4 regions of the Mycobacterium sp. IDUB_21 genome follow, and region 1 is predicted to be linked to each of the others. Evidence: riboswitches for the same ligand, from Rfam matches in the RefSeq annotation. Region 1 holds a riboswitch; each other region holds the start of a gene.
The links. Region 1 has a riboswitch for cobalamin ahead of metE (5-methyltetrahydropteroyltriglutamate--homocysteine S-methyltransferase). Riboswitches for the same ligand answer to the same signal wherever they lie in the genome.
Positions count from the first base shown of each region.

Region 2: another riboswitch for cobalamin. It lies ahead of ACZYY4_RS02945 (magnesium chelatase subunit D family protein); the one in region 1 lies ahead of metE (5-methyltetrahydropteroyltriglutamate--homocysteine S-methyltransferase).
Region 3: another riboswitch for cobalamin. It lies ahead of ACZYY4_RS02880 (ABC transporter substrate-binding protein); the one in region 1 lies ahead of metE (5-methyltetrahydropteroyltriglutamate--homocysteine S-methyltransferase).
Region 4: another riboswitch for cobalamin. It lies ahead of ACZYY4_RS02830 (PPE domain-containing protein); the one in region 1 lies ahead of metE (5-methyltetrahydropteroyltriglutamate--homocysteine S-methyltransferase).

Region 1 covers NZ_JBVAXQ010000012.1:122,550-130,489, forward strand. Annotated here, with positions in the region: gene ACZYY4_RS17790 (lysostaphin resistance A-like protein) at 1-474, opposite strand, end outside; gene ACZYY4_RS17795 (gamma carbonic anhydrase family protein) at 520-1,038, opposite strand; gene ACZYY4_RS17800 (crotonase/enoyl-CoA hydratase family protein) at 1,044-1,832, opposite strand; gene ACZYY4_RS17805 (thiolase family protein) at 1,829-2,974, opposite strand; gene ACZYY4_RS17810 (SDR family oxidoreductase) at 3,078-3,740, shown strand; cobalamin riboswitch at 3,795-3,993, shown strand; gene metE (5-methyltetrahydropteroyltriglutamate--homocysteine S-methyltransferase) at 4,110-6,413, shown strand; gene ACZYY4_RS17820 (hypothetical protein) at 6,491-6,976, opposite strand; gene ACZYY4_RS17825 (VOC family protein) at 6,978-7,169, opposite strand; gene ACZYY4_RS17830 (MerR family transcriptional regulator) at 7,191-7,940, opposite strand, start outside.
Region 2 covers NZ_JBVAXQ010000001.1:610,107-618,046, reverse strand. Annotated here, with positions in the region: gene ACZYY4_RS02965 (precorrin-8X methylmutase) at 1-52, shown strand, start outside; gene cobJ (precorrin-3B C(17)-methyltransferase) at 49-1,572, shown strand; gene cobM (precorrin-4 C(11)-methyltransferase) at 1,569-2,330, shown strand; gene cbiE (precorrin-6y C5,15-methyltransferase (decarboxylating) subunit CbiE) at 2,316-3,530, opposite strand; cobalamin riboswitch at 3,534-3,665, shown strand; gene ACZYY4_RS02945 (magnesium chelatase subunit D family protein) at 3,693-5,672, shown strand; gene cobO (cob(I)yrinic acid a,c-diamide adenosyltransferase) at 5,672-6,286, shown strand; gene ACZYY4_RS02935 (cobyrinate a,c-diamide synthase) at 6,291-7,940, shown strand, end outside.
Region 3 covers NZ_JBVAXQ010000001.1:593,754-601,693, reverse strand. Annotated here, with positions in the region: gene cobN (cobaltochelatase subunit CobN) at 1-1,941, opposite strand, end outside; cobalamin riboswitch at 2,174-2,366, shown strand; gene ACZYY4_RS02880 (ABC transporter substrate-binding protein) at 2,404-3,618, shown strand; gene ACZYY4_RS02875 (FecCD family ABC transporter permease) at 3,615-4,649, shown strand; gene ACZYY4_RS02870 (ATP-binding cassette domain-containing protein) at 4,646-6,418, shown strand; gene ACZYY4_RS02865 (DUF7676 family protein) at 6,415-7,005, shown strand; gene ACZYY4_RS02860 (TetR/AcrR family transcriptional regulator) at 7,055-7,660, opposite strand; gene ACZYY4_RS02855 (molybdopterin-dependent oxidoreductase) at 7,723-7,940, shown strand, end outside.
Region 4 covers NZ_JBVAXQ010000001.1:583,538-591,477, forward strand. Annotated here, with positions in the region: gene ACZYY4_RS02820 (NADP-dependent isocitrate dehydrogenase) at 1-1,202, shown strand, start outside; cobalamin riboswitch at 1,226-1,367, shown strand; gene ACZYY4_RS02825 (PPE domain-containing protein) at 1,397-2,992, shown strand; cobalamin riboswitch at 3,162-3,344, shown strand; gene ACZYY4_RS02830 (PPE domain-containing protein) at 3,378-5,111, shown strand; gene ACZYY4_RS02835 (maleylpyruvate isomerase family mycothiol-dependent enzyme) at 5,248-5,907, opposite strand; gene ACZYY4_RS02840 (LLM class flavin-dependent oxidoreductase) at 5,904-6,854, opposite strand; gene ACZYY4_RS02845 (NADP-dependent oxidoreductase) at 6,851-7,813, opposite strand; gene ACZYY4_RS02850 (ester cyclase) at 7,838-7,940, opposite strand, start outside.

The DNA of each region.
Region 1 (7,940 bases):
CTCTTCAGCGATCGCGTTGACGATGGCGATCAGCACCACCAGCCGCCAGGACACGTGAGTGGTGTAGTCCAAGATCGCGATCACCTGCCCGGCCAGCGGAGGGATCTGCTGCACCGCCAGCCCGCCGAGCAAGAACACCCCGCCGAGCACCAAGCCGACGCCGGTGCCGGTGAACACCGGCCGCTCGTTGCGGCCCCGGAAGCGCACCGCACCCAGGTGCAGCGGACCCGCCAGAACCGCCCCCACCGACCAGATCGCGGCCAAGGCCAGTGACAACCAGTAGAACGCCGCGTCGCCCGGGTTCTTGGTGTGCATGAAAGCCAGTACCGCGGCGCCGATCAGCACCACCACGGCCACGACGACACGACGACGCGTCACAACGGCCCGCGGCTCGTGGTAGGGCAGCGAGACCTTATTGAAGATGTCGGTGAATTCGCGCAGCAGGCCGGGTCGGGCCGAACTGGTCTGGGTCATGCCCTAAAACGTAGCGGCCGAATGGCAGCCGGTGGCCTGATTGCGTCAGTTCGCCCGGTGGACTTCGATCAGCCGCCGGTAGGCCGCGGCGTTGTACCGGTTGTTGCGTACTTCGGCCTCGCTGAGCTCCCGTCGTACCCGGCCCGGCACCCCCGACACCAGCGATCGGGGCGGCACCACCGTGCCCTGCGGGATGACGGCGCCGGCCGCGATCAGGGAGCCTTCCCCCACGACGGCGCCGTTGAGGATGATCGCGCCCATCCCGATCAGGGAGTCATCCTCGATGGTGCAGCCGTGCAACACCGCGTTGTGCCCGACGCTGACCCGGGCACCCACCCGGGCCGGGAACTCCTTGTCGACGTGGATGGTCACCCCATCCTGAATGTTGGTGTCGATGCCGATCTCGATCGGCTCGACTTCGGCGCGCAGCGTGGCCGAGTACCAGACGCTGGCCCGGGCGGCCAGGCTGACCTGGCCGATCAGGCTGGCGTTGGGCGCCACCCATGACTCCGGGTGCAGCTGGGGGGCGCGCCCGCGAATGGGGATGATCAGCGGTTCAGGCACTCCGCTCAACGCGCTTTCCACACCGGCGCGCGCTTCTCGGCGAACGCTCGCGGCCCCTCCTTGGCGTCCTCGGAGCGCAGCAGCGCGCTGAACTCCCGGCCGCTGCGGGCCCAGTCCGCCGCCTCGCCGGGGATGGCGCCGTCCTCGACGCCGTAGGCGATTCGCTTGCTGGCCCGCACCGACAGCGGCGCGTTGCCGGTGATCTGTTCGGCCAGCTCCAGGGCGGCCTCCAGTGCCCCACCATCGTCGACCACCCGGTTGACCAGCCCCCAGCGGGCGGCGTCTGCGGCCGACATCGGGTCCCCGGTGTAAAGCAACTCCAAGGCGACCTTGCGGGGCAGTTGGTCGACGATGCGGAAAACCCCACCGGCACCGGCAATCAGGCCGCGTTTGACCTCTGGCAGCCCGAATTGCGCCCGCTGCTCGGCAACCACCAGGTCGCTGGCCAGCGCGATCTCGGTGCCACCGCCGAGCGCGGTGCCGTTGACCGCCGCAATGGTCGGCTTGTCGATGAAGTGCTGCACGTAACCGGCGAAACCCCACTCCGGGTGCTCCGGGTGGTAGATGTTCTCCCGACTGGCGATCGCTTTGAGATCGGCTCCGGCACAAAAGGATTTGTCACCGGTGCCGGTGATCACCACCGCGCGTACCTCGTCGTCATCCTGGGCCTGCGCCAGGGCGTCGCCGATGCCGGTGCTGACCGCGCCGTTGACGGCGTTGCGGGCTTCGGGGCGGTTTATGGTGACCAGCAGGACGTTACCGCGCCGTTCTACCAGAACGGCCGCGTCGCTCACAGCAGCTCCAAGATGGTGGTGTTGGCCTGGCCGCCACCCTCACACATGGTCTGCAGGCCGTAGCGAATCCCGTTGGCGCGCATGTGGTACAGCATGGTGGTCATGATCCGGGCGCCGGAGCCGCCGAGCGGGTGACCGAGCGCGATCGCCCCGCCATTGGGGTTGAGCTTCTTCGCATCCGCGCCGATCTCGGCGAGCCACGCCATCGGCACCGGGGCGAACGCCTCGTTGACCTCGAACACCCCGATGTCGTCGACGCTCAGGCCGCTGCGCTGCAGCGCCTTCTGGGTGGCCGGGATCGGGGCACTGAGCATCATCACCGGGTCGGCGCCGGCCAGCGTCGCGGTGTGCACCCGCGCCAGCGGGGTCAGCCCGAGTTCACGTGCCTTGTCCGCCGACATGAACAACAGCGCCGCCGAGCCGTCGGAGATCTGGCTGGAGTTGCCGGCGTGAATCACGCCGTCCTCTTTGAACGCCGGCTTGAGCTGAGCCATCTTCTCGATCGTGGTGCCGCGGCGAATACCCTCGTCGGCGCTGATCACGTTGCCCTCGCCGTCCTTGATCCCGACGATCTCGTCGGTGAACGCGCCGGAATCCTGTGCTGCGGCTGCCTTTTCATGCGAGGCCAGGGCGAATTCATCGAGCGCGGTGCGGTCCAAACCCCACTTCTCGGCCATCATCTCCGCGCCGGTCCCCTGGTTCGGAGTCTGGCTGTAACGGCTCCGGAACGCCTCCGGGTAGGGGTGCCCACCGTTGGCCAGCGAGGCGCCCATCGGGGTGCGCGACATCGACTCCACGCCGCCGGCGACAACGACGTCATAGTGCCCGGCCACCACGCCGGCGGCGGCGAAGTGCACCGACTGCTGGCTGGATCCGCACTGGCGGTCCACCGTCACCCCGGGCACCGACTCCGGCCAGCCCGCGGTCAGCAGTGCGGTCCGGCCGATGTCCAGGGCCTGCTCGCCGGCCTGCATGACACAGCCCCAGATCACGTCGTCGACCAGGGCGGGGTCCACCCCGGCCCGCCCGACGAGCCCGTTGAGCACCTGGGCGGAAAGCTCCGCAGGGTGTACCCCGGAAAGTCCGCCGTTGCGCTTGCCGATCGGCGAACGCACTGCCTCTACGATGACTGCTTCGGCCATGGGTGCTCTCCTTCATCAACGATGGGTCCTTGACGACGATTGTCGACCGGCGCCTCCGGCCATCGCCAACGGGGGTGCTCAAGTCTCGCGTAGCGTCGAAACCATGGCGCGCATCGTAATCATCGGCGGCCACGGCAAGATCGCCTTGCTACTCGGCCGCATCCTGTCCGAACGCGGTGACCAGGTGACCTCGGTCTTCCGGAATCCCGACCATTCCGAGGAGGTCGCGGTGACCGGGGCGATTCCCGTGGTGGCCGACATCGAACAGCTCGACACCCACGGTCTGGCCGAACTGGTGGCCGACCACGACGCGGTGGTGTTCACCGCCGGCGCCGGCGGCGGCAACCCTGCTCGCACCTACGCGGTGGACCGCGACGCGGCGATGCGGGTGATCGATGCCGCTGGGCAAGCTGGGGTGCGCCGGTTCGTGATGGTGTCCTACTTCGGCGCCGGACCCGGGCACGGCGTGCTCGACGGCGACCCGTTCTACCCGTACGCGCAAGCCAAGGCGGGCGCCGACGCCCACCTGCGGGCCGCTGACCTGGATTGGACGGTGTTGGGGCCCAGTCGGCTCACCGTGGAGCCGGCCACCGGCCGCATCGAGGTTGGGACTGCGGCCGAGGGTGCCGCTGAAAAGGGATCCGTGTCCCGGGGCAACGTCGCACAGGTGATCGCGGCCTGTCTGACCGACGACTCGACGATTCACCGCACCATCGAGTTCAACGACGGCCAGACGCCCATTCCGGAGGCACTTGAAGCCGGTTGACCAGGTAATCTTGATGACGCAACTGGTTTGTCGATACCGCCGCGAGGTGGCGTCGGCATCGAGCGCGACGCGGGTTTTCCGCGGGGCGCGAGAGGGAACCCGGTGGGAATCCGGGACTGTCCCGCAGCGGTATGCAGGAACGACCGCCGTCAAAGGCACTGGTCACGTGTTCGTGACTGGGAAGCGACGGCCACTAGGTGCACCCCCGTGCGAGCCTGCGAGTCCGAAGACCTGCCTGTTGTGCTGGGCGCGCCGCGCCCAGCGGATCACCGCCTCGCGGAATGGGCGTCTGGTTTTGAGGGTTGTAGTGCATTAAATTGCACAGACCGGATCAGCTGGACGACCGCCGGCGGTGCCCCACCCTCACAATTGAAGGATCAAATCGTGACCGTTCAACCCTTTACCGCCACCGTCCTCGGCTCTCCGCGGATCGGACCGCGCCGCGAACTCAAGCGCGCCACCGAGAGTTACTGGGCAGGCCGGATCGGCCAGGACGAACTCAAGAACGTCGCGGCAGGCCTGCGTCGTGACACCTGGGCGCAGTTGACCGAGGCCGGCCTGGACTCGGTGCCGGTGAACACGTTCTCCTACTACGACCAGATGCTGGACACCGCGGTGTTGCTCGGTGCGCTGCCGGCTCGGGTTGCCGATGTCGCCGACGAGTTGGATCGCTACTTCGCGGCAGCCCGGGGTAACAAGGACATCGCCCCGCTGGAGATGACCAAGTGGTTCGACACCAACTATCACTACATCGTTCCGGAGATCGGCCCGGACACCAAGTTCGAATTGAACCCGACCAAGGTGCTCGCCGAGCTGAAAGAGGCTCAGGAGCAGGGGATCCCGGCGCGACCGGTGATCATCGGACCGGTTACGTTCCTGCTGTTGAGCAAGGCCGTCGACGGCGCGCCGGCGCCGGTCTTCCGCCTCGACGAGCTGACCGACGTCTACACCGAGCTGCTTTCCAAGCTGGCCGAGGCCGGCGCCGAGTGGGTGCAGATCGACGAGCCGGTGCTGGTGACCGACATCGCCGCTGACGCCCCCGCGCTGGCCGAGCAGGTCTACACCCGCCTCGCCGGCGCGGCCAACCGGCCGTCGATCTTCGTCGCCACCTACTTCGGCGACCCTGGCGCGGCGCTTCCCGCCCTGGCCCGCACGCCGGTCGAGGCGATCGGGGTCGACCTGGTCTACGGCTCGGAGACCTCAGTTGCCGCGGTTCCAGAGCTGGCCTCCAAGATGCTGGTCGCCGGTCTGGTCGACGGTCGCAACATCTGGCGCACCGACCTGGATGCCGCGCTGGCGAAGCTGGCGCCCCTGCTCGCAAGTGCGGCTGCAGTGGCTGTATCTACATCATGCTCGACCCTTCACGTGCCATACACGCTGCAAGGCGAGACGGGCCTGGACGAGAACCTGCGTAGCTGGCTGGCGTTCGGCGCCGAGAAGGTGACCGAGGTGGCCACCCTGGCCCGTGCCGTGCGCGACGGTCGCGACGCCTCGGACGAGATCGCCGACGAGATCGCCGCGTCCGACGCCGCCGTCGCCTCGCGCAAGTCCGACCCGCGGCTGAACAACGCCGACGTGCGTGGCCGCATCGCCACGATCACCGCGTCCGGTGCACATCGAGGCAGTGCCGAGGCTCGCCGGGCCGCCCAGGACGAGCGGTTGCACCTGCCGCCGCTGCCCACCACCACCATCGGGTCGTTCCCGCAGACGGTCGACATCCGCAAGGCCCGGGCCGCGCTGGTCGCCGGTGAGATCGACGAGGCGGAGTACACCCGCCGGATGAAGGCCGAGATCGCCGACGTCATCAAGCTGCAAGAGCAGCTCGGCCTGGACGTGTTGGTGCACGGCGAGCCGGAGCGCAACGACATGGTGCAGTACTTCGCCGAGCAGTTGGAGGGCTTCTTCGCCACCGCCAACGGCTGGGTGCAGTCCTACGGCAGCCGGTGCGTGCGTCCGCCGGTGCTGTTCGGCGACGTCTCCCGGCCGCAGCCGATGACGACCGCCTGGGCGACCTACGCCCAGTCGCTGACCGACAAGCCGGTCAAGGGCATGCTGACCGGTCCGGTCACCATCCTGGCCTGGTCGTTCGTCCGCGACGACCAGCCGCTGGCCGACACCGCCAACCAGGTCGCGCTGGCCATCCGCGACGAGACGGTAGACCTGGAGAAAGCCGGCATCGCGGTGATCCAGGTCGACGAGCCGGCGTTGCGCGAGCTGCTGCCGCTGCGCAGGGCGGACCAGGAGGCCTACCTGGATTGGGCGGTCGGTGCCTTCCGGCTGTCGACCTCGGGGGTGAGCGACGCCACCCAGATCCACACCCACCTGTGCTACTCGGAGTTCGGCGAGGTGATCGGGGCGATCGCCGACCTGGATGCCGACGTCACCTCGATCGAGGCGGCGCGCTCGCACATGGAGGTGCTCGACGACCTCAACGCGATCGGGTTCTCCAACGGGGTGGGACCGGGTGTCTACGACATCCACTCGCCGCGGGTGCCGTCCACCGACGAGATGGCAACATCGCTGCGTGAGGCACTGGACGCCGTTCCGGCGCAACGCCTCTGGGTCAATCCGGACTGCGGCCTGAAGACCCGCAAGACCGACGAGGTGACCGCCTCGCTGGCCAACATGGTCAAGGCAGCCCGCGAAACCCGAGAAGCCCGCGCCGGCGTGTAGCCCCGGTCGCCGAACGTGCGCCTGCTGCGAAAGAACCATCAAAATCTCGCAGTGGGTGCACGTTCGGCGTTCCGGGCCTACGCCGACGTACGCCGCGCGAGATATTCCTGGCGCAGTTCCCAATTCGCCCCGTCGTAGCTGCGTTCGTCGCGCCAGCGAAACGAGTCCGGACCGATGTCACGGAAACTCCACCGGATGGCGGTGCCGTCCGGCAGCGTGCCGTCCTGCACGATCCCGTCCGCGTCAGCCCTGCCCAGTTGGCTGAGTCGAAGTCCCAGTTGCGGTTCCGTCCACTGGATGTGCCAGGCGTCGAGGGTGGGGTCGTAGACACGCAGTGTCGTCCCGTGAAAGAGACCTTCGGCGTGCCACACGTCCTGGACGGCCCGACCGTCGAGCACCCAGTCCGCGACCATCCAACCGGCAACGCTGCGGGTGCCGTCGTCGCCGTACCAGGTGATGTCGAGGTCCCACCGGCCGCCGACCAACCATCCGTAGCGGGCCATCGCATCGGAATGCTCGGCAGCGGGTCCGGCGGCGAGCAACGCGTCTGCCAGCAATGACATTTCAGGCCGCCACGATGTCGAACTCGTTGCCCTCGGGGTCGGCCAACGTGCTCCAGCGGTAGCCGTCGTCGCTGCGATCGGCCAACCGGGTGGCGCCGTCGTCGAGCGGCTGGGCCAGCAGCTGCGACCAGAACCGCGCCAGCTTGTCCGCGTCGGCACAGTCGAATGTGACGGTGTGCAGCGTGATCTCCATGGGTGAACTCCTTGTCGTTGGTCAGGATTTGGTGTGGAAGATCGGCCAGCACACCTCGGTGCGATGCGCTGCCTCGTCATCGGTGTCGTAGCCGGACACCAGGTAGTACTCGCGGATCGGCCCGTCGACCCCCAGTTCACGTTCGGCGACGTGGGTGCCCAACGCGGCGTAGGTGCAATCCAGCTCACCGAACGCACCGCGGTGCAGTGCCACCGCCAGTTCGGCGGCGGGAATCTCACGTGCGTGCACCCGGCCCCGAGCCGGCGCGTCGGCCACCGGCCGGAACGCGATCACCTCGCCCCGGCCCGCCTGGAAGAACTCCGCCGAGTACAAAACACCGCGGACGCCCGGTGCGGCGCCCGCGACTGCGGCGTCAAGTTCCGCGAACGCCTGCGCCCACCAGCCCTCGACATCGGTCATCTCAACCTCGTCGACGATCGCCGCTGCCGCCGTCGCAGGCACCGACCGGTAACTCACGTCGGTTGCACTCGTCGGCTGTTCGAGCAAAGACCGCAAGGAGGCGACGCTGGACCGGGTGTGCGTCAGCTGGTCCTCGAGGCGCTGCAGGTGGGCGACGATGGCACGGTTGCGGTCGGCGACATCCTCGGCGCGGATCACCTCGGTCAGCTCGTCCAACGGCATCCCCAGATCCCGCAGCCGGCGGATGACCTGGGCAATCGGCAGCTGGTCGGGACTGTAGTAGCGGTATCCAGAAGAGGGGTCGACCTGGGCCGGACTCAACAGGCCGCGCTCCTGGTACAGGCGCAACGC
Region 2 (7,940 bases), on a different contig from region 1:
CTCGGCGATCACCTCATCGGCCCTGAACGCACTCGCCTCGGAGCAGGAATGACCGGCCGGTTTTACGGGGTGGGCCTGGGTCCCGGCGATCCCGAACTGATCACCCGCAAAGCCGCCCGGATCATCGCCGAGGCCGACGTGGTCGCCTACCACGCCGGCGTCAAGAAGAACTCCTATGCGCGCACCATCGCCGCCGACCTGATTCGCCCCGGCGTGATCGAGGAGGAGCTGCGCTACCCGGTCACCACCGGGGTCACCGATCACCCCGGCGGCTATGCCGGGGCGCTCGCCGACTTCTACGAGGCCTCGGCGTCGAGGCTGGCCGCCCACCTGGCCGCGGGCCGCACAGTGGCGCTGCTGACCGAAGGCGATCCGCTGTTCTACGGCTCGTTCATGTACATGCACGATCGGCTGTCCGCCCGCTTCGACACCGAGATCATTCCCGGGGTCCCGGCGTTCAGCGCCGCCACCGCCGCGCTCGGGATGCCGCTGGTGCGCCAGACCGACGTGCTGACCGTGCTGCCGGGCACGCTGCCCGAGCACGAGTTGGCGATGCGGCTGGCCGACACCGACGGCGCCGTCATCATGAAGCTGGGCCGCACCTTCCCCGCCGTGCGCCGCGCGCTGGCCGCCGCCGGCCGCCTCGAGCACGCCTACTACGTCGAGCGGGCCAGTCATCCGCAGCAGCGCTGGCTGCCGGTGGCCGCCATGAACGCCGCGGAGGAAGTCCCGTATTTGTCGCTGATCGTCGTGGACGGGGACTCGCGCAACGGGCAGCGATCACGGACGTCGGCCGATCCTGTCCCGGCGGTCGTTGAGCCGGTGCGTACTGCCGCCGAGCTGCTGGTGATCGGGCTGGGACCCGGGCCCGAGGCCTGGTTGACCGGCGAGGCGGCCGCGGCACTGGCCACCGTCGACCACGTGGTGGGCTATGGGCCCTACCTCGCGCGGATTCCACAGCGCGAGGGACTGCAGCGGCACTCCTCGGGCAACACCGTCGAGGTCGACCGGGCCCGCTTCGCGCTGGATCTGGCGGCCCGCGGCCAGAAGGTGGCGGTGGTCTCCGGTGGCGATGCCGGAGTGTTCGGCATGGCTGCCGCGGTGTTCGAGGCGTTGGAAAGCACAGCAGATGAGCGCTGCCAAGGCGTCTCGGTGCGAGTGCTGCCCGGCGTCTCGGCGGTGCAGGCGGTGGCCGCGGCGGCCGGCGCCCCGATCGGGGCCGACTTCGCGGTGCTGAGCCTGTCCGACCGGCTCAAACCGTGGGAGGTGATCGAGGCGCGGCTGGCCGCGATCGCGGGAGCAGATCTGGTTCTGGCGATCTACAACCCGGCCTCCCGCGCCCGGCCCGACCAGATCGCGCTCGCCCGCAAAGTGTTGTTGGAGCACCGCGCCCCGCAGACCGTGGTGGTGGTCGGCCGCGACATCGGCCGGGATCAGGAATCGCTGACCGTGACCACGCTGGGCGAGTTGGACACCGACGCGATCGACATGAAATGCCTTGTGCTGGTCGGTGCTTCGTCAACCCAGGTGACGGCGTCGGGCCGGGTGTGGACACCTCGGTGGGTGCGGTGACGGTGCACTTCGTCGGCGCCGGACCGGGCGCCGCGGATCTGCTGACGGTGCGGGCGGCCCGACGGCTGTCCGAGGCCGACGTGGTGCTCTACCCGGGCAGCTATCTCGACCCGGATGTACTCGAACACTGCTGCGCCACAGCAGAGCTCGTCGACACCGCCGTGTTGGACCTGGATGCGATCGTGGACCGGCTGATCACCGCGCACCGGGCAGGCCGGCGGGTGGTGCGGCTGGTGTCGGGCGATCCGTCGCTGTACAGCGCGGTGTTCGAGCAGACCCGCCGGCTCGATGCGGCCGGAGTGCCGTGGGACATCACCCCCGGAGTCCCGGCCTATGCGGCGGCGGCCGCGGTGCTCGGCCGCGAGCTCACGGTGCCGCTGGTGACGCAGTCGGTGGTGCTGACCCGGGTTCAGGCCGCCTCCACCGCGATGCCGCAGTCCGAATCGCTGGCCGCGTTCGCCGCAACCGGCGCCACCCTGGTGCTGCATCTGGCGATCACCCGGATCCGGGAACTGATGGGCGAGCTGGAATCCGAATACGGCGCGGACTGCCCGGTCGCGGTGGTCTACCGCGCCTCGCAAGCCGATGAACTCGTGCTGCGCGGCACCGTCGCCGACATCGCAGGCGCCGTCGAAGCGGTGGGATTGCGTTCGGCCGCGGTGATTCTCATCGGGCGGGCTGTTGCGGATCTGCCCGATCCGTGTGCCGGCGAGAGCCATCTCTACGACGCGGCGCGGGACCGGTCAGGGCAGAACTAGCGCCCACTGGGTGACCGCCCGGGCCGGCGTCCAGCCGGTGAAGGTGCCGAGCGGGGCGGCGTGTTCGACGTGGATGCGGGTCAGCTCACCACCGTGTTCGCGGTAGGCCGCCACCAGCAGCGCCTCGGTTTCCAGCGTGACGCCGTGGGCTACCAGTCGCGCGCCGGGCCGCAGCCCGGCCAAGCAGGCCTCGAGCACCCCCGGCCGGCTCAACCCGCCGCCGACGAAGACGGCGTCCGGCGCCGGCAGCCCTGCCAACGCCTGCGGCGCGGCGGCACACACGACGCGCAGCGCGGGTACCCCGAGGTTGCGGGAATTATCCGAGATCCGCTGTGCCCTGGCCGGATTCGCTTCGATGGCGATCGACCGACAGCTCGGGTGGGCGCGCATCCATTCGATTCCCACCGAGCCGGCGCCCGCACCGACATCCCACAACAACTGTCCGGGCGCCGGCGCCAGTCGGGCCAGCGCGGAAGCCCGCAAGTCGCGCTTGGTCAGTTGCCCGTCGTGGTCGTAGGCGTCATCGGGCAATCCGGCCGACCAGCCGGTCACCAGCGGGCCGGCCAGCTCCAACGCGACGAGGTTGAGCCGCGGCACCGGGCCTTGAAACGCGGGGTAGGTGGCCGCGGTGGTTTCCAGGGCGGACTCGGCCGCGCCACCGAGGTCGCCGAGCACCACCATCCGGCTGTCGCCGTAGCCGCGGTGGTTCAGCAGCGCGGCGATCTGTGCGGGCGTCGTCTCGTCGGCGGACAGGACCAGCACCCGACGGCCCGGCGTCAACTCACGCAGCAGCGCGTGGACCTCACCGCCCGGCGTCCTGATCACCGCAGCCGACTCCGCCGGCCAACCCAGCCGGGCCCGGGCCAGCGTCACCGAGGAGACCGCCGGGACCACCGTGACGTTCTCGGCGCCGAGCATCTCGATCAGTGTGCTGCCCACTCCGGACAGCAGCGGATCGCCGGAGGCCAGCGCGACCACCCGGCCCACCAGGCCGTCGAACAGCGCCGGCAGCCCGGCCCGCAGCGGCGACGGCCAGGCCGGCCGCTGCTGTCCGTCCACCGGCGGCAACAGATCCAGGTGGCGCGGTGCGCCGATCACGACGTCGGCCGCCAGCACCGTCTGCCTGGCCGGTCCGGCAAGGCCGTCCCAGCCGTCGGCGCCGATACCGACGACGGTGATGTGATGGGCTCGGGTGTGCACGGTGTTAGGGTATCGGCGCGAAGTGCCAGGGAAGTCGGTGTGACTCCGACGCAGGCCCGCTACGGTGTTCCGCGGCATTTTCTCGATGAAACTGTCACGGTCAGTCCGGATACCGGCTTCGCGTTGCCAACACCAACGTTGGTCATCACGAGCGGAGCCTCAATGCATCAGTTGTACCCCTTTCCTGCCGTCCTCGGCGGCGACCCGGACGCCCCGGGCGGCCTCGACGACATGGCGCTGGCGCTTGTCCTGAGCGCGATCTCCCCCGGCATCGGCGGGGTGCTCATCCGCGGCGAGAAGGGCACCGCCAAGTCGACGCTGGTTCGCGCGTTGGCCCAGGTACTGCCGCCCATCGACGTGGTGTCCGGCGACCGCTTCTCCTCCGATCCCGCCGAGACGAACCCGCTCTCCCCCGACGGCCCGTTCCCTACCGACACTGCCGTGCAGACCCGCCCGGTGCGGCTGGTGGAACTTCCGGTCGGTGCCACCGAGGACCGGGTGGTGGGGTCCATCCACCTGGAGCGGGCACTGGGCACCGGCGTAGTGGAATTCGAGCCCGGACTCTTGGCACGGGCCAACCGCGGCATCCTCTACGTCGACGAGGTGAACCTGCTCGCCGACCACCTGGTGGACCTGCTGCTGGACGCCGCCGCGATGGGGCGCCTGACCGTGGAGCGCGACGGCGTCTCGGTGACCCACGCCGCCCGTTTCGTGATCGTCGGGACGATGAATCCCGAAGAGGGCGAGTTGCGCCCGCAACTGCTCGACCGATTCGGGCTGACCGTTGAGGTGTCGGCACCGCGCGACGCGGTGTTGCGCGCCGAAGCGGTACGCCGGCGGTTGGCCTTCGACGCCGACCCCGAAACCTTCGTGCGCGGCTACGCCGCGGCCGAGGACCGGCTGCGGGCCCGGATCCAGCAGGCCCGGGAACTGCTGCCGCGAGTGTTGCTCACCGACGCCGCGCTGGTAAAGATCGGGGAGATCTGTGCGGCGTTCGACGTGGACGGTCTGCGCGGCGACATCGTCTGTGCCCGCACCGCGGTCGCCCACGCGGCGTGGCAGGGCCGCGAGGCGGTCAACATCACCGATCTTCGCGTCGCCGCACGGCTGGCACTGCCGCATCGACGGCGGCGCAAGCCATTTGACGCCCCCGGCCTCGACGAGAGCGAACTCGACGAGCTGCTGCCGCCGGCAGATTCCGGCCCCGAGCCCGACCCCGAACACGACCCCGACCCCGACCCGGACGGCCCGCCGGACGGCGGGAACGCCGCACCGCCAGAACAGGGCGGGCCGGCACCGGCCAAACCCGGGTCCACCTCGACCGTCGGCGCCGACTCCCCTTACCGGGCAAGATTGTTCACCGTCGACGGCGTCGGAGCGGGACGCGCCGGCCGGCGCAGCCGGGCCCGCACCAGCTCCGGGCGCCGGGTGGGTGCCACCGCAAGAAACATCGGCGGCGGGCTACACCTGTTCGAGACGTTGCGGGCCGCCGCACCGCACCAGGGCGCCCGCGGCCGAGTGGGCGGACGGATGATCTTGGCGGCGGACGATCTTCGGCGTGCCACCCGGGAGGGCCGCGAGGCGAACCTGGTGCTGTTCGTCGTCGACACCTCCGGGTCGATGGCCGCCGCCGAGCGGATGCGGCATGTCAAGACCGCCATCTTGTCCCTGTTGCTCGACGCCTACCGTCGCCGGGACCGGGTCGCGGTGGTGACGTTCCGCGATGCGCGGGCGGAAGTGGTGCTGCCCGCGACCGGGTCGGTGGAGATCGCCGCCGTCCGGCTCGATGAGTTGCCCGCCGGTGGCCGCACCCCGTTGGCCGAGGGGCTGCTCGAAGCCTACGAGGTGATTCGCCGGGAACGGCTGCGCGACCCGGCCTGCCGCCCGCTGCTGGTGGTGTTGACCGACGGCCGGGCCACCGCCGGCGTCGACCCGGTCGAGCGGTCCCGACGAGCCGCGGTTCAGCTTGCCGGGCAAGACTTTTCGGCGGTAGTCGTGGATTGTGAGAGCGGCCGGATGCGACTCGGGTTGGCGCGCACCCTGGCCGAGCACCTGCGGGCCGAATACGTCCCGCTGCCCCAGGTGAGTGCCGAGGCGCTCACCGGTATCGTGCGTGACGCCACCGGAAGAGGAGCCGCCTGATGCCCCAAGGACAACCGCTGACGGTGCCCGATGACAACCTGACCACCCGTCAGCGCCGCAACCGTCCGCTGCTGATGGTGCACACCGGCGACGGCAAGGGAAAGTCCACAGCCGCGTTCGGGATGGCACTGCGCGGCTGGAACCAGGGGTTCCGGATCGGCGTGTTCCAGTTCGTGAAATCGGCGAAATGGCGGGTCGGCGAGCAGGCGGTGCTCGAACGGCTCGGCACCCTGCACGACGAGACCGGCGAGGGCGGCCCGGTGCAGTGGCACAAGATGGGCTCGGGATGGTCATGGAGCCGAAAGGCCGGCAGCACCGAGGACCACGCCGGCGACGCCCTGGCCGGCTGGACCGAAGTGAAACGCCGCCTGACCGAGCAGACCCACGACCTGTACGTGCTCGACGAGTTCACCTACCCGATCAACTGGGGTTGGGTGGACGTCGACGACGTGGTGGAAACGCTGCGCAACCGGCCGGGCAATCAGCATGTGGTCATCACCGGCCGTCGCGCCCACCCGCAGCTGATCGAGATCGCCGACCTGGTCACCGAGATGACCAAGGTGAAGCATCCGATGGACGCCGGACAGAAGGGCCAGCGCGGCGTTGAGTGGTAGGGGCATGGTTCCTCTACCCCGGGCTGTCGTCGCCGCGCCCGCGTCCGGGCACGGCAAGACCACGGTGGCCGTCGGGGTGATGGCGGCCCTGGCCGCGCGCGGACTGCGGGTCAGCGGACACAAGGTCGGCCCGGACTACATCGATCCGGGCTATCACGCGCTGGCCACCGGGCGCCCGGCCCGCAACCTGGATCCGTATCTGGTCGGTGCGGACCGGATCGTTCCGCTGCTGCTGCACGGCGCTGGAGGCGCCGATTTGGTCGACATGGCCGATATAGCCGTAATCGAAGGCGTGATGGGGCTTTTCGATGGACGGCTCGGCTCCGGCGGCGACGCCTCCACTGCCCATGTGGCGGCGCTGACCGCGGCACCGGTGCTGTTGGTCGTCGACATCTCGCACGCCTCCCGGACGCACGCGGCGATGGTGGCGGGCCTGGTCGCGTTCGACCCGGACGTGCGGGTGGCCGGCGTGATCCTAAATCGGGCAGGTAGCGCCCGGCACGCCGAGGAAGTCGTTGACGCGTTGCGCCCCCTCGGCATTCCGGTGCTGGGGGTGCTGCCCCGTGACCCCGGTGTGCAGGCGCCGTCTCGGCACCTCGGGCTGGTACCGGCCGCCGAACGGGACGAGTCCGGTGCGATGGTGGCCCGGTTGGCCGGGCTGATCGAGCAGCACGTGGACCTCGAGGCGGTATTGGAGATCGCGCGGCGAGCACCAAGTTTGGCCGGCCGGCCCTGGGATCCGACCGCTGAGGTGGGCGTCGGGTCGACCCATCGGCCGGTGGTGGCTGTCGCCGGCGGCCGGGCGTTCACGTTCGGCTACACCGAGACTTTCGAGTTGCTGCGCGCCGCAGGCTGCGAGGTCGCCTGCTTCGACCCACTCACCGACTCGGATCTGCCGGCCGGGACCGCGGGAATCTACCTGGGCGGCGGGTTCCCGGAGGTGTACGCCGCCGAACTGGCTGCCAACACCGCGCTGCTCGATGCGGTGCGGGCGGCCATCGACGCGGGGGTACCGACCGTCGCCGAATGCGGCGGGCTGGCGTATCTGTGTCGCAGTGTCGACGCGGCCCCCGGGGTGGGGGCATTGCCCGCCGACGCGGAGATGTCGCCGCGCCTGACCCTGGGCTACCGGTCCGCCACCGCACCGGCCGACAGCCTGCTGGCGCGGGCCGGCGACCAGGTGACCGGACACGAGTTCCACCGCACCCGTGTCATTTTCGCCGACCCGGTCGCCGCCGCCTGGCAGCTGCCCGATGGCCCGGACGGTATCGGCGGACCGAGCCTGCACGCGTCGTATCTGCACACCCACTGGGCCGGGTATCCCGGGCTGGCTCAGCGCTTCGCCGATGCCACGCACCGCTTCGCCGGCGCCGACCGCCGTCACGGCGATTCCGCTCTGCGCCATCACGGCGATGCCGAGGCGAGGCACGGGCTGCTCGATTTCGCGGTGAACGTCTACGCCGGGCCGCGTCCGGGCTGGCTGGATGACGCCCTGCACAACTCGCTGGCGGACGCCGCCCGTTACCCCGACCCGGCTGCGGCCCGCGATGCGCTGGCCGACCGGCATGGTCTGCGCCCCGATGAGGTGCTGCCCACCGCGGGTGCATCCGAGGCATTCGATCTGGTGGCCCGGTTGCGCGCATGGCGGCGGCCG
Region 3 (7,940 bases), on a different contig from region 1:
GTCGACGTGCAGCAGAAAGTCATCGAACTCTTCATCCTCGGGCCGCTCGTCGAGCCCCAGATCGCGGTGCATCTCCGCCGCGCGCATCAGGTTCCAGATCTCGCCGCGGATCGCCGGCAGCTTTCCCGGGTCCATCGTGGCGATGTTGCCGTACTCGTCGAGCAGCTGCTCAAGACGGGCGATATCGCCGTAGGACTCGGCGCGCGCCATCGGCGGGATCAGGTGGTCGACGATGGTGGCGTGCGCCCGGCGCTTGGCTTGCGCGCCCTCACCGGGGTCGTTGACCAGAAACGGGTAGATCAACGGCAGATCGGCGATCATGGCGTCGGTGGCGCAACTCGCCGACAGCGCCGCGGTCTTGCCGGGCAGCCACTCCATCGAGCCGTGCTTGCCCAGGTGGATCACCGCGTGCGCACCGAAACCGTTTGCCAGCCAACGGTATGCGGCCAGGTAGTGGTGGCTCGGCGGCAGCTCCGGGTCATGGTAGATCGCCACCGGGTTCTCCCCGAACCCGCGCGGCGGCTGGATCATCAGCACGACGTTTCCGGATCGCATTGCGGCCAGCACGATCTCACCGGCGTCGTTGACGAACAGCTTGCCCGGCGCCGGGCCCCACGCCTGCGCCATCGCGTCGCGCAGCGCGCTCGGCAGCTCAGCGGTCCATTCGGCGTACTGTGCTGCGGTCACCCGCACCTGAGCGTCGGCCAGCTGGGCGGCGGACAGCCAGTCCTCGTCCTGGCCGCCGGCCTCGATCAGGGTGTGGATCAGCCGGTCCCCCGCTTCGGTCTCGTCAGCGATGCCCAGCACCCCGAAGCCGTCTCCGACGTCATACCCCTCGTCGGCCAGCCGGTGCAGCAGCCGCACCGCCGACGCCGGCGTGTCCAGACCGACCGCGTTGCCGACCCGTGAGTGCTTGGTGGGGTAGGCCGACAGCACCAGCGCCAGCTTCTTCTGATCATTCGGGATGCGGCGCAGCACGGCGTGGTTCACCACGACGCCCGCCACCCGGGTGCAGCGTTCGGCGTCGGCGGCGTAGTGCGGCAGCCCGTCGTCGTCGATCTCCTTGAAGGAGAACGGCACCGTGATGATCCGGCCGTCGAATTCCGGGATCGCGATCTGGGTGGCCGAGTCCAGCGGGGTGACACCGTCGTCGTTGGCCGCCCAGTCCGCCCGCGATGAGGCCAGGCACAGCCCCTGGAACACCGGGATGTCCAGCGCGGCGACCCGCTCGATGTCCCACGCGCCATCGTCGTCGCCGGCACCCACGGTCGCGGTGGCGTTCATCGCGCCGCCGGCCGCCAGCATGCAGACCACCACCGCGTCCAGGGTGCCCAGCGCATCGAACAGCTCATCGGCGGCGTTGCGCAGCGACGCGGCGAAGATCGGCACCCCGACCGCCCGGCCGGTGGCGTCGATCGCGTCGGCCAGGGCGTGGGCGAATCCGGCGTTGCCGCTGACCTCGTGCGCCCGGTAGTACAGCACTCCCACCCGCACGGCTTCCGCGGAAGTCTCGACCGCCGCGCGGGCAGCGTACCCCCACTCCGGTATCACCCTCGGCTCGTCGAAACCCTCACCGGTGAGCAGCACCGTGTCGCACAAGAACGCGTGCAGCTGAGCCAGATTCGCCGGGCCGCCCTCGGCGAGATAGGCGTGCGCCTGCGCCGCCAACCCGATCGGGACCGTCGAGCACTCCATCAACTCGGCATTGGGAGACCGCTCCCCGCCGAGCACCACCAGCGGCAGGCCCGTCGCACGCAGCAACTTCAGCTCGGTCTCGATCTCTGCGGACGACCCCAGGATCCGCAGCACCACGACATCGGCGCCCGTCAGCACCGGCTCGATGTCCTGACGCGCCGGGTTGCCGAGCCGGTAGGCGGCGCCGCTGGCCCGCGCCGACAGCAGGTCGGTGTCGGAGGTGGAGAGCAAGGCGATGCGCCGCATGAGGGGTCCTCCCCGGGGTTCGCGCCCCGTATCGTCGGATGCCCCGCGGCCGTATCTGGCTCGGGGCGCTTGCCGATGCGCCCCTCACAGTGGCGGAACCGCCCCGGAATTGAGCGGCGGTCCCAGCTTCGGCTCGCCTCCGCCGCCCCTTCGGGCCAACTCCGACGAGCCTCGCTGACCCGCCGGATTCGCACCGGGTTCCTGACGCCGCGAGACGGCGGCCAGCCTAACGCAGCACGGCATGCGAGAATGTCGCCGGTAAGGCGATGGCATCACAGTGAGGAAGCCGGTGCGAATCCGGCGCGGTCCCGCCACTGTCATCGGGGAGTGACCCTCATCAGCCACGGCCCGCCGTTTGTGGGGCTGGAAGGCGAGGCGAACAGTGATCCGAGAGCCAGGAGACTCACGTCATCGCGTCCTGCGAACCGGGGCGGTGTACCCCGAGGAAGCTGATGCGCGCCCATGTCCCGTGCACTGCGGGTAGTCCCTGCGCTAGCCATAGCGCTGGTAATAGCGCTGGCCACCGCGCTGGCCGGCTGCTCGGCCCAGCGCGTCCCGCGCACCCCCGAGGCGCGGCAGGGCTGCATCACCGACTTCGATCCGCACACCGACTACTTTCCGGACAAGTCGACGCTGTCCGAGGCCACCAACTTCAGTATCGAGTACCACCGCAGCTACCAGGTGCTGACCGTCCACCGCCCCTACCTCGGCGGCAAACCCGTGTCGTATGTGTTGGTGCGCTGCGGGGCGCCGGCGCCGGCGCTGAGCGGCGAACTGGACCCCGAATTGGCCCGGGCCCAACAGATCACCGTCCCGGTGCACAGCCTGTACTCGGGCTCGACGACGCATCTGGCGATGATCACCGAACTCGATAAGGCCGGGGTGGTCACCGGCGTGGCGAGCCCGGCCGCGGTCGCCGACCCACAGATCCGCGCGCGCATCGACGCCGGCGAGATCGTCGGCTACGCGCCCGGCGGACAGGTCAACATCGAGAGCGTGCTGCAGGCCGGTCCCGACGTACTGGTCACCCAGGGCATGGACGATCCCGGCTATCCCAAGCTGCGCGAGGCCGGCATCCCGGTGGTGGCGGACGCCGAATGGCTGGAGCCCACCCCGCTGGGCCGCGCCGAGTGGGTCAAGGTTTTCGCCGCGCTGACCGGCACCGAACGCCGGGCCGGGCAGGCCTACGAGTCCGTCCGCGACCGCTACCGCGCGCTGGCCGCACAGGCCGCGGGGACCCGACCCGTCGACGTGCTGGTCGGCACCATGTATTCGGGCAGCTGGTCGATGCCCACCGGGGCCAGCTACTCCGGCCGCCTCGTCGCCGACGCCGGCGGTAGCTACCCCTGGCTGGCCGACCACGGCGCCGAGAACAGGCAGCTGAATTTCGAATCGGTCTACACCCGAGCGGGAAGCGCTGCGCTGTGGCTGGTCACCGACGATTGGAAAACCGTCGACGACGCGGTGGCGCGCGACAGCCGGTACGGCGAACTCACCGCGGTCCGCAGCGGCCAGGTGTGGTCGGCGACCAAAGCCATCGGCCCCGGCGGCGGCAATCTGTACTGGGAACGCGGCACCGCGCGACCGGATCTGCTGCTCGGCGACCTGCTCGCGATCCTGCATCCCGAGCTGGGGACCGACCACGTCTTCGAGTTCTACCGACGGGTGGACCGATGAAGGCGCGCACCACCCTGGTGCTGGCGGGGCTGGCCGCCGCGGTCCTGGTGCTGGTCCTGCTGGGCCTGGCGCTCGGCCCGGTGCGGGTGCCGCTGGCCGACACCGTGCGGGTGCTGTTCGGCGCCGAAGCCTCCGATCCCCGCTGGCAGGTGATCGTGGCGAACATGCGGTTGCCGCGGGTGCTCACCGCGCTGGCCGCCGGGTCCGCACTCGGGGTCGCCGGGCTGCAGCTGCAGACCCTGTTCCGCAACACCCTGGCCGACCCCTACATCCTCGGGGTCAGCTCCGGGGCCAGCCTCGGTGTGGCGCTGGTGGTGCTGGCCGGCGGTGCGGCCGGCGCCGGTTTCTTCACCGCCGGCGCCAGCCGCGGCGGGGAGGTCATCGCGGCGGCGCTGGGCGCGGCGGCGATGCTGACGCTGGTGCTGATGCTGTCGCGCTGGACCCGCTCGGCGGCGACGCTGCTGTTGATCGGGGTGATGATCGGTGCGGCCAGCACCGCGCTGGTGAGTCTGGCGCTGGTGTATTCCGATCCGCAGCGGGTGCAGCAGTACCTGTTGTGGGGCCTGGGCAGCTTCGCCGGAACCGGCTGGGCCGACCTGCGGTTGTTGCTGCCGCTGGTGGCCGTCGGGTTGATTACCGCGGCAATGACGATCAGGCCGCTCAACGCCCTGCTGCTCGGTGAGAGTTACGCGGCGACCATGGGGATTCACGTGCACCGGGCCCGGGTGGTCACGGTCGCCTCGGCGTCGCTGCTGGCAGGTGTGACGACCGCGTTCTGCGGGCCGATCGCGTTCCTCGGGCTGGTGGTGCCGCACGTCGCCCGCATCGCCGTCGGGACCTCCGATCACCGCGTGGTGCTGCCGACGGTGGTGTTGTTGGGTGCGGTCGCCGCGCTGGCATGCGGCATCGTCAGCCAGGTACCGGACAGCGATCTGGTCATCCCGATCAACGCGGTCACCGCACTGGTAGGGGCGCCAGTGGTGATCACCGTGCTGCTGCGGGCCCGCCGCGGATCCGGGGTGCCGTCATGACCCGCATGACACCCGCTGTGGAACTGGCCAGCCTGGCGATCGGCTACCGCAGCCGGCGCCGATCGACGACCGTGGCGGCCGGGATGAGCGCGCAGGCCCGGCGCGGCGAACTGACCGTGCTGATCGGACCCAACGGCGCCGGCAAGTCCACCCTGATCCGCACCCTGGCCGGGCTGCAGCCCGCGCTCGGCGGCCGGGTCCTGCTGGACGGCGCCGACCTGACCGGGCTGCCCCGCGACGAACTGGCCCGCCGGGTCGCGGTGGTGTTGACCGAGCGGGTCGACCCGGGGCTGCTGTCAGCGCGGGCACTCGTCGGGCTGGGCCGCATCCCGCACCTGGGTCTGGGCGCCCGGCTGCGTCCCGAGGACGACGAGATCATCGACTGGGCGCTGACGGCGACCGGCGCGCAGCATCTGGCGTCACGACCGGCATCCGAACTGTCCGACGGTGAATGTCAGCGCGTCCTGACCGCCCGTGCGCTGGCTCAACAGCCCGGGCTGCTGGTGCTCGACGAACCGACCGCGTTCCTGGACGTGTCCTCGCGAGCCGGACTGTTCGGGCTCCTGCGCGAACTGGCCCGCGAGCAGCAGCTGGCCGTGGTGTGCAGCACCCACGACCTGGAACTGGCGCTGCGGGTGGCCGACCGGGTGTGGCTGCTGGATCCGGCGGGCACCTTGGTGGACACCGTCGGTGAGGAACTGATGCTGTCGGGGCGCATCGGCGCGATGTTCGACACCGACACGCTGCGTTTCGACCCGGCCAGCGGCATGTTCGAGTTCGGCACCGAGAACGGTGAGCTCCGGGGTGCCCGCGTCGACGCCCCGGAGCCGCTGCGCGCGGCGCTGATCCGGGTGTTGTCCCGGGAAGGCTGGGACGTCGACGGGCCTGCCGAAGGCTGCGAGATCTCCATCACCGCAACCGATCCCGCCACGATCACACTGCGCTCCGCAACGTCGACCATCCGCACCGCATTGCGTGACCTGCCGGAGCGGCTGCGGGCACTGCCCGCGGACGCGCAACGCTGCGCGCCAAAGGATCAGGTGATATCGGCGCTGGCCGCATTATCGGATGTCAGCCCGTATTTCGCGGTCTCCACGGGTACCGACGACGGAGGCGACTGGCGCCCGGTGACGCAGCTCTACACCGACCAGGCGCTACTCGCCGGCGCGTTCGCAGGCGTGCGGGAGCGCATCGGGGCACCGGATCTTCGGGTTGCGGCGTCGACATTCTTCCTCGGGTTCGCGGCGCGACTTTGGTCGGTCGCCCTCGGCGGGCTCTGCGAGCACGGGCTGCTGCTGGATCTGGATCCCGATGAGTTGCGCTACTCCGAATCCAGCGGAACAGTCCGGCTGCATCTTGCCGATCCGACGGCCTGGTCGTCGCCGGCCGGGGACGCCCAGCGACTGCTGGCCGACATGGTGCTGAACAGGCACCTGACGCCGTTGACCGCCGCGGTGCGAAAACTCGCTCCGATCTCGGAGAAGCTGCTGCACGGCAACGCCGCCTCCGCCGTGCTGGGCGCCGCCCGCGCCCTGCATCGGCATCGCGGTGCACAACTGGCGGCCGAGCCCAGCTGGGATCTGGCCCGAACCGTCTGCGCAGACGAACGCCTCACCGACACAATACGTTTCAACGAGGTTGGCACCGACTATCGACGATCCACCTGCTGCCTGTTCTACCGCACGCCCGGCGGCGGGTTATGCATCGACTGCGCCCTCACCCACAAGCCCCAGGTTCGCTCACAGCAACAATCGAAGGGATCCACATGACCGAGAACACCATCGCCGACGCTGGAACCGTCGTCGCCGATCCCCCGATCGTCGACACCGAAGACCGCGGCCGCGAACAACTGTGGCCGCTGCCCACCGACCAGCAGAGTCTGCTGGATCTGCTGCACCTGTGCTTCGACGAGTACTGGGACGAGATCTGGTTCGGCATCATCATGCAGGGCGCCGCATGGGAGGTGGCCGCCCCCAACGCACCGCGCAAGATCGCGATGCTCGACGGTTATGCCACCGTCGACTTCGGCCGGTGGCACTTTCACCTGTGCATCGGCAAGCACCGGGCCAGCGGCTCGGAGCTGGGCCGGATTCGCCGGTGCACCCGCGCCGAGCTGTACCGCCGGATCGGCAAGGACGGCAACCCGATGTCGTGGGGGGTGCGCCTGTTCAACGGGCGCGACGAGCAGATGATGACGCTGATGCTGCCCAACCCGTTCCTCACCAACGACCAGCAGATGCGCGACGAGCCCGAGTGGGGCCAGCTGGAGCTGTGGGACAAGTTGCGGGACAAGTACCTGGGCTTGGGCCCGGACCCGCTGGACCGCAGCGGAAACCGGATCCGCTGCGGCGGCTGACCCCTAGGGCGTATCGAACTGGCCGAGTTACCCGGCTACCGGACCTATGCTAGCTGGTGCGGTCCACCGCGATTCCTGCGAGCAGGCGCTCCAGCGCCGCCAGCGCATCCCGGCTTTCGCGGCGCGGGTCGGCGGACCTGGCGACGGTCATCGCGGCTTCACACATCGCTCCGTGAATAAGGTGCGCGAGCGGTTCCACTCGTTGCGGCGGGAGGCGACCGTCGCCGATCGCCATGGATAGCCCTTGGCGCAAAAGGGACGTGACGTGTTCGTCCTCGAGGTCACGCATCGCCTCCCAGCCCAGCACCGCCGGGGCATCGATCAACGTGATTCGCTGCACGCCCGGATCCAGCACGGCATCGAAGAATCCCCGGCAGCCTCGCACGAAGTTCTGCCAGCTGTCACCGCCGCCGCGGGCGGTCCGCAACACCGCGTGGCCGATAGCTCGCTGCTCGTCCTCGTAGACCGCGGCGAACAGGGCGCGTTTCCCGGTGAAGTGGTGGTACAGCGCGCCCTTGGTCATCCCGGCGCGCTCAACGACGACATCGAGGGAGGTGGCGTCGAAGCCGTCAGCAGCAAAAGCCTTCCGCGCCACCGCCAGGATCTGTTCGGTGGTGAGGCGGGTGCGTTCTGCTTGGGTACGCGGGCCGGGCACGCCGACCAGCATACGCGATCCATACTTGTGGTACATACCATCAGTATGTTAATACTGAGGGTATGCAAGTTCGTCGTCACGTCTGTCCGCTCTGCGAGGCCGGTTGTGGATTGCTGAGCGAGGTGGATGGCGACGAAGTGGTCTCCACTCGCGGCAACCCGGACCACGTGTCGAGTCGCGGGCACATCTGCCCAAAAGCCCTCGCGCTCCGCGAGTTACACGCCGATCCCGATCGGATACGCACGCCGCTGATCCGCTCCGCCGACGGAGAGTTGCGGCC
Region 4 (7,940 bases), on a different contig from region 1:
CGCCCTCGGATGTGATCGTGGACGCCTCGATGCCGGCGATGATCCGGGCCGGCGGCAAGATGTACGGCGCCGACGGGCGGCAGAAGGACACCAAGGCGGTCAATCCGGAGTCGACGTTCGCGCGGATCTACCAGGAGATGATCAACTTCTGCAAGACCCACGGCCAGTTCGATCCGGCCACCATGGGCACCGTGCCCAACGTCGGCCTGATGGCGCAGAAGGCCGAGGAGTACGGCAGCCACGACAAGACGTTCGAGGTCCCCGAGGCCGGGGTCGCCGACATCGTGGATCTGGCCACCGGCGAGGTGCTGCTGACCCAGCACGTCGAAGCCGGCGACATCTGGCGGTTGTGCACGGTCACCGACGCCGCGATCCGCGACTGGGTGAAGCTGGCCGTCGAGCGGGCGCGGGCCTCTGGCATGACGGTGGTGTTCTGGCTGGACACCGAGCGTCCGCACGAGGCCGAGCTGCGCAAAAAGGTCAAGGCCTACCTCAAGGACTACGACACCGAGGGCCTGGAGATCCAGATCATGCCGCAGGTGTGGGCCATGCGCTACACCCTGGAGCGGCTGATCCGCGGGCAGGACACCATCGCCGCCACCGGCAACATCCTGCGCGACTACCTCACCGACCTGTTCCCGATCCTGGAGCTGGGCACCAGCGCCAAGATGCTCTCGATCGTGCCGCTGATGGCAGGCGGCGGCATGTATGAGACCGGCGCGGGCGGTTCGGCGCCCAAACACGTCAAGCAGCTGGTGGAGGAGAACCACCTGCGCTGGGACTCCCTCGGGGAGTTCCTGGCGCTGGGTGCCAGCTTCGACGACCTGGGCGCCAAGACCGGCAACAGCGGCGCCAAGATCCTCGGCGAGACGCTGGACACGGCGATCGGGAGGCTGCTGGGCGACAACAAGAGCCCGTCGCGCAAGACCGGTGAGCTCGACAACCGCGGCAGCCAGTTCTTCCTCGCCAAGTACTGGGCGCAGGAGCTGGCCGGGCAGACGGAGGACACCGAGCTGGCCAAGCACTTCGCCGCGCTGGCGGATGCGCTGGACAAGAACCAGGACGCCATTCTCAACGAACTGACCGTGGTGCAGGGCAAGCCGGTGGACATCGGCGGCTACTACGCACCGGACCACGACTTGACGTCGGCGGTGATGCGGCCCAGCCCGACGCTGAACGCCGCGGTCGACGCCAAGGACTGACGGGCCCCACTCGGCGGACTCGGTGATGCCCGGCGTGCGACAATTCGGCGGTAAAGCGATGACGATGTAGGAAGCCGGTGCGAATCCGGTGCGGTCCCGCCACTGTGATCGGGGAGTGAACCTCCTCCGAGAGCCAGATACTCACGTCGTCGCATCCTGCGATTCGGGGCGGGCACCCCAGAGAGCTGGCGAACGTGACCGCGCCGATCTGGATCGCATCTCCCCCTGAAGTTCATTCGACGTTGTTGTCGGCCGGCCCCGGCGCCGGTCCGCTGCTGGCTTCGGCGGCGGCCTGGAGCGCGCTGAGCACCGAATACGCCGAGATCGCCGACGAGCTGACGGCGCTGCTCGGTGCGGTGCAGGCAGGGGCGTGGCAGGGCCCGAGTGCCGAGGCGTATGTGGCGGCCAACGTGCCGTATCTGGCGTGGCTGCTCCACGCCTGCACCACAAGTGCCGTGGCGGCCGCCGCGCAGCAGACCGCGGCCGCGGCCTACAGCACCGCGCTGGCGGCGATGCCGACGCTGGCCGAACTGGCGGCCAACCACGCCACCCACGCGGTGCTGCTGGGCACCAACTTCTTCGGCGTCAACACCATCCCGATCGCGCTGAACGAGGTCGACTACGGCCGGATGTGGCTGCAGGCCGCCACCGTGATGGCCAGCTACCAGGCCGTCGCCGGCGCGGCGATGGCGTCGAGCCCGCAGGCTGGCGCGGCGCCGCAGATCGCCAAAGCCGAATCGGCCAGTTCGAGCGATGCCAGCCAGCCGGCGCTGCCGCCGGATCGGCAGAACGACATCATGGAGTGGCTGCAGAACAGCGGCTACACCGACTTCTACAACAATGTCCTGCAGCCGATGATCAACGAGTTGGCCAGCAACCCCTACCTCCAGTCGATCTTCGCCGGATTCGACCCCTGGTTGACCATCACCGGCAATCCGCTCAGCTTCTTCAGCCCCTACAACATCGCGTTCGCGCTGGGCTACCCGATGGACTTCGGATCGTTCGCCGCCTACCTGTCGCAGACGTTCGCGTTCATCGCCGCGGATCTCACCGCGGCGTTCGCCTCCGGGAACCCCGGCACCATCGCCTCGACGCTGCTGTTCACCGCCGTCGAGGCGATCGGCACGATCATCACCGATGTGATCGCCTTGCTCAAGACGCTGCTGGAGCAGGCCATCGTGCTGATCCCGGTGATGCTGCCGATGATGACCGCCGCCCTGGCACCGCTGGCGGCGGCACCACTGGCCGGGTTGGCCGGCCTGTCCGGCCTGGCCGCACTGCACGCCGTCCCGGTTCCGCTGGCTCCGGTCCCACCGCCGTTCGCCGGCCTGACGGTGGCGCCCACCCCGCCGGCGGCGGCTCCGGCACCGGCGCCCGCTCCGGCACCGGTTCCGGCCCCGGCACCGCCGCCGGGTGCGCCGCCCGCACCTCCTGCGCCGCCCGCGCCGCCGCTGGCTCCGGGAGACAGCCTGGCCGCCATGTACCTGGTTGCCGGCTTGGGCCAGCAGGCCCGCCGGGCGGCCGGCACCAGCGCGCGCCGCCGCAAAGCACCCGAGCCCGACGCCGCCGAGGTGCCGGTGCCCGCGGCCGCCGCCGAGCCACAGGTCAAGGCCCGTCGGCGCCGGAAGGCGAAGGCCGACATGCTCGGCCGCGGGTTCGAGTACATGGATCTGGAGGACTCTGCGGACCTGGCGGATGTGGCGCCGAGCGGACTCGCCGCCCTGGCCCGGGACGCGTTCGGTGGCGGGGTGAGGACCCCGATGACACCGGGCACCTGGATGCGGGAGTAGCGCAAGCGATCAACTCAGGCCATCACGGCGACCCGCTTCGCCCGGCTCCGCCGCGCTTGCGATCGCCTCGGGTCCTCACGGCGACCCGCTTCGCCCGGCTCCGCCGCGCTTGCGATCGCCTCGGGCCGTCACGGCGATCCGCTTCGCCCGGCTCCGCCGCGCTTGCGATCGCCTCAGCGTGCGAGAATGCGTCGGTAAGGCAACGATGGTGCAGGAAGCCGGTGTGAATCCGGCACGGTCCCGCCACTGTGATCGGGGAGCGAACCTCAACAGCCACGGCTCTGATGGAGCTGGAAGGCGAGGGGAGCGGTGATCCGAGAGTCAGGACACTCACGTCGTCGCATCCTGCGACCCGGGGCGGTGTACCCCGAGAGAGCTGATCACCTTGACCGCGCCTATCTGGGTGGCGTCGCCTCCTGAGATCCATTCGTCCCTGTTGTCCGCCGGCCCCGGCGCCGGCCCGCTGCTCGCCTCCGCGGCGGCGTGGACCTCCCTGTCCGTTGAGTACGCGGCGATCGCCGACGAGCTGACCAGCCTGTTGGCCGCTGTCCAGGCCGGAGCCTGGCAGGGTCCGGCCGCCGAGGCGTTCGTGGCCGCCAACGGTCCCTATCTGGCGTGGCTGCTGCGTGCCGGTGCTGATGCGACGGTGGCGGCCACCGCGCAGCAGACCGCGGCGGCGGCCTACACCAGTGCGCTGGCGGCGATGCCGACCCTGGCGGAGTTGGCCGCCAATCACGCCACCCACGGCGTGCTGGTGGGCACAAACTTCTTCGGTATCAACACGATTCCAATCGCGCTGAACGAGGCCGACTACGCGCGGATGTGGCTGCAGGCCGCCACCGTGATGACCGGCTACGAGGCGACCGCGGCCACCGCGGTGGCGTCGTCGCCGCAGCCCGAGCCGGCACCGGTGGTGCTCAAGACGCCCGGCAGCGCCGACGCGACGCCCTCCCAACCGCCGCAGCCGCCGCAGTGGTTCCTCGACTTCGCGAAATGGCTGGAAGGCCTTGTCCCGCATCCGCCCTACCCCGACAGCGGTCAGTACCCGCTGTATGCGCAGTTGACGGAGTTCTTCAACAAGATCGGGTTCAACGGCATCGCGGACCCGCTGGCCAAGTTCTTCGCGGCCCTGCAGGCCGGATCGCCGATGTTGCCGCCGCCCGGGGTGCCCGGGTCGTGGCTGGCGTGGACCGGAAACCCCCTGAGCTTCTTCAACCCCGCCAACCTGGCCTACATCTTCTCGGTGCCGCTGGATCCGGGCTCCTACTTCGCGTTCACCAGCATCGTGATCATCGACGACCTGATCGCGATCATGTACACCGCCCTGTTCAATCCCCAGGGCCTGGGTCTGGTCGTATCGCTGGCGATGGTCGAGATCGTCACCGCGACGATCGGCAACACCATCCAGGCGCTCAACTATCTGATCACCCAGACGGTACTGATACCGGCGCTGCTGCCGGCGCTGGCCGCCACGAGCGTGCTGGCTCCGGCGGGAGTGCTCGGCGGTCTGGGGATCGGGGCGACGGCACACCACTTTGCTGCCGTCCCGCCGCCCCCGGCCCCGCCCCCCTCACCCGCGCTGGCAATGGCCCAGCCGCCGGCGTCCACCCCCGCGCCGGCTCCGGCGCCGTCCCCGACGCCCGCGCCGCCGGCCGCGCCCGCCGCTGCCCCCACCCCGCCGCCCGGTGCGCCGCCGCCCACCCCGGCGGGGCCGCCGTCGGTGACCATGCCGGCCTACATGTACCTGGTCGGCGGCCTGGACATGGGTGCCCGACGAGGATCGGGGACCAGCGCGCGCAAGAAGGCGGCGCCCAAGCCAGACAGTGCAGATGACCCCGCGGCCGAGGCGGCGGAACAGGTTGCGCCCCAGCGCCACCGGCGCCGTGCAAAGGCCAGCATGTTGGGACGCGGCCACGAGTACATGGATCTGGACCAAGACCTGGTGCCGGAGCCGGTGTCCGCTTCGGGCCGGAGTGCCGGGCCGCACGGCTTCGTCGGTGGCACGCATCGGGTGGCCGCGGCACGACCCGGCGGGCTCACCGAGTTGGCTGACGACGGGTTCGGCGGGGGCGCGGTCAGTCCGATGATGCCCCACACCTGGCCGGCCGAGGAGCCCTAGGCGTTCTTGACGGGCAGGTTGTGAACGCGTGGGCGTTCGATGGGTGTCTTATCGGTGAAGGCGTGGCGCGCATATCGCGGCATCCGAGAACGCGACGGGCAACCCGCCCGAGCCAGAGGCGTAATCAATCATTGCCTCAGGACCGGAATACGTTGATGTATGGCGGAAGGCCCAACCATGTGGTGTCGCGGCGTCCGGTGGCGGCGAGCAGGAATTCGTGCGGATCCAATCCGGTGGCATGCCCGAGGCTTTCCGGCGGCAGAGCGAGAAGCCGTGCCACATCCGGGTCGGCCAATGCGGCCTTGTCCCGGCTGAGTAGGCCCAGAATGAAATCAATGCTTGTGTACAGGGCTGGCCCCGTCACAGCGGGTCGGCCAAGAGCGGCCCGAATGTCGTCGGCGTGGATGAAGGTATCAGCCAGAAGCGAATGCATCCCCTGGCCAATCGTGAAATATGGTAGGGGGCTGGATCTTTCCCAGTCGGAGTCGTCGAAAGTGGCGGCGAGAACTGCCGTCTTGCTTCTCGCGTCCAGCAACTCAAGGGCGAGTGTCGAAGGCAGCAGGTGCCGCATCGATGCGGCCTGCTCGTCGGGGGTCCGAGTGCCGATCATGCCGTTAACGGTCTCGACGGCCTGACCGACGACATGCCCTGCGACGTCGCAAACCTGCCACTTCGAACACCGTGTCGCCCGGTTCCACGCGGCCATTTCTATGGAACTCAATAGCTCGGCGAAATGCTGGTACTCGTCGAGTAGTTGGGCGATCGTCTGTGCCCGCTGCGGCATAGGACGCGTCACTTGATCTCCTCCCGGATATGGCGTAGCTGTTTGAGTTGATCGTGAAAGTCGCTCAGTGTCAGTACTGCGATGCGGCATACCAGGTGGCGGGCTCCGGCGTCGATGTAGCTTGCCAGTGTCGTAGCGACCTGTTCGGCCGATCCGGTCGCGAACGTCTGGATTTGCTCGATGATTCGCAACGGATATCCGTACGTTGCCTTCGCGAACTGCTCCAGCGCTTCACGGCCACCATCTGGGGCATCGGTGATCAGCACGGTGACGAACAACCCCGGTGTCATATCGCTTTGCGCGCGGCCCGTGCCTCGGGCGGCTGCCAGTACCTCATCGAGGCCCGCCTCGTACTGCTTGGGTGTGGGCGGATATGGGAGCCATCCGTCATAGCGTGTGCCAGCGCGGGTTCGGGCGTTCGGGGTGTCGCCGGCAAGCCACACCGGCGGGCCACCGGGAGTCGCCGTCGCGATGCAATCGGGAAGTCCCGCAAGGGAGATCGTCGCGCCGCGAAACTCGTCGGGACCCTCGCCGGCCCACAGCTGTCGCCACAGCGCCACGGTGTCGTCCAGGCGGGCAAAACGTCGCGGCCACGGTACCTGCGACAGTGCGTACTCGCGCTCGGAGGCCCCTGGAAAGCCTGCGCCCACACCGACGATCAACCGACCGTGCGACAGCAGATCCAATGAGGCCAGCGCCTGTGCGGTCTGTAGCGGTCGACGCAGTGCGGGCAGCAGTGCCGCGGTACCGAGCGTCATGCGCTCGGTGACCGGCGCTGCCGCCGTCAGAAACGTCAAGGCCTCAACTCGTGGTCCGAAGAGTGAATCGTTGGCCCACAGTGAATCGAAGCCGAGATCTTCGATGGTGCGTACCAGACGATTCAGCTGCCCGGGCTCGGCGCCGGCCCACTGATCACCGGTCAGTGGTGCCACGACCCCGAGGCTCGCCTCTGGCGTCATGCGCTGATCGTCTCGGCCGCTGCGGTGAGGATGATCTTGCCGGTGGTGTGGCCGTCGCCGACAAGCTGCAGGGCACGTGCGGCCTGTGTCAGGGGAAGCTGTTCGGCGATATGTACCCGCAATTCTCCGCCGGCTGCGAGTTCGCCGAGGGCGTCCAGTCCGGACGCGTCGGGCTCGACCAGATAGCCGTGGGCGTGAACCCCCAGCTGCTCGGCACGCTCCTGCATGCCGGGTGTCCAGGCGGCCTGGGCGCTGACCAGGGTTCCGCCGGGGCGAAGGCACTCCAGCGCGGCGAGACCGGCGTCGCGGCCGAACATCTGGATCACCACGTCGACGTCTTTGACCACCTGGTGAACCGGAGTCGTGGTGTAGTCGACCACCTCGTCCGCGCCGAGCTCGGAGACGAATCGGTGCTTGGCGGCCCGGGCGGTGCCGATGACGTACGCGCCGCGCGCTTTGGCGATCTGGACTGCCAGATGCCCGACGCCTCCGGCCGCCGCCGAGATCAATACCCGCTGTCCTGCCGTGACCCGGGCGACGTCGACGAGCATCTGCCACGCGGTCAGCCCCGCCAGGGGCAGTGCTGCCGCTTCGACGTAGCTCAGTCCGGTGGGAATGGCGGTGAAGTGCCGTGACGGCGCGGTGACGAATTCGGCGTAGGCGCCGGCCTGTCGCGGGAACCACGGCATGCCGAAGACCCGATCGCCGACGCTGAATCGGGTGACGCCGTAGCCGACCTCTTCGACGACGCCGGCCACGTCCCAGCCGTGAATGAAGGGCAGGGCGAGCACCCGGTTGTATGCCATGCCGCCGCTGGTGTAGTAGTCGACCGGGTTCACCCCGGCGGCGTGGACTCGAACCTTCACCTCGGTGGGCGCGGGGCGCGGTTCGGGGACCTCCTCCAGGCGCGCGGAATCGGGCCCGTCCCAGGAATGTTGGGTGATCGCGAGCACGGACATCGCCTCCTCGTTTGGTTGTGGCCGTCAGCGGTTCGGTCGGCCGACTTGACGGTGCAGGGTCCTGGTGTCGAAGTAGCCGACGTCGCTGATCAGTTGTCCGCCGCGGAAGGTGCAGACGAAGGTGACG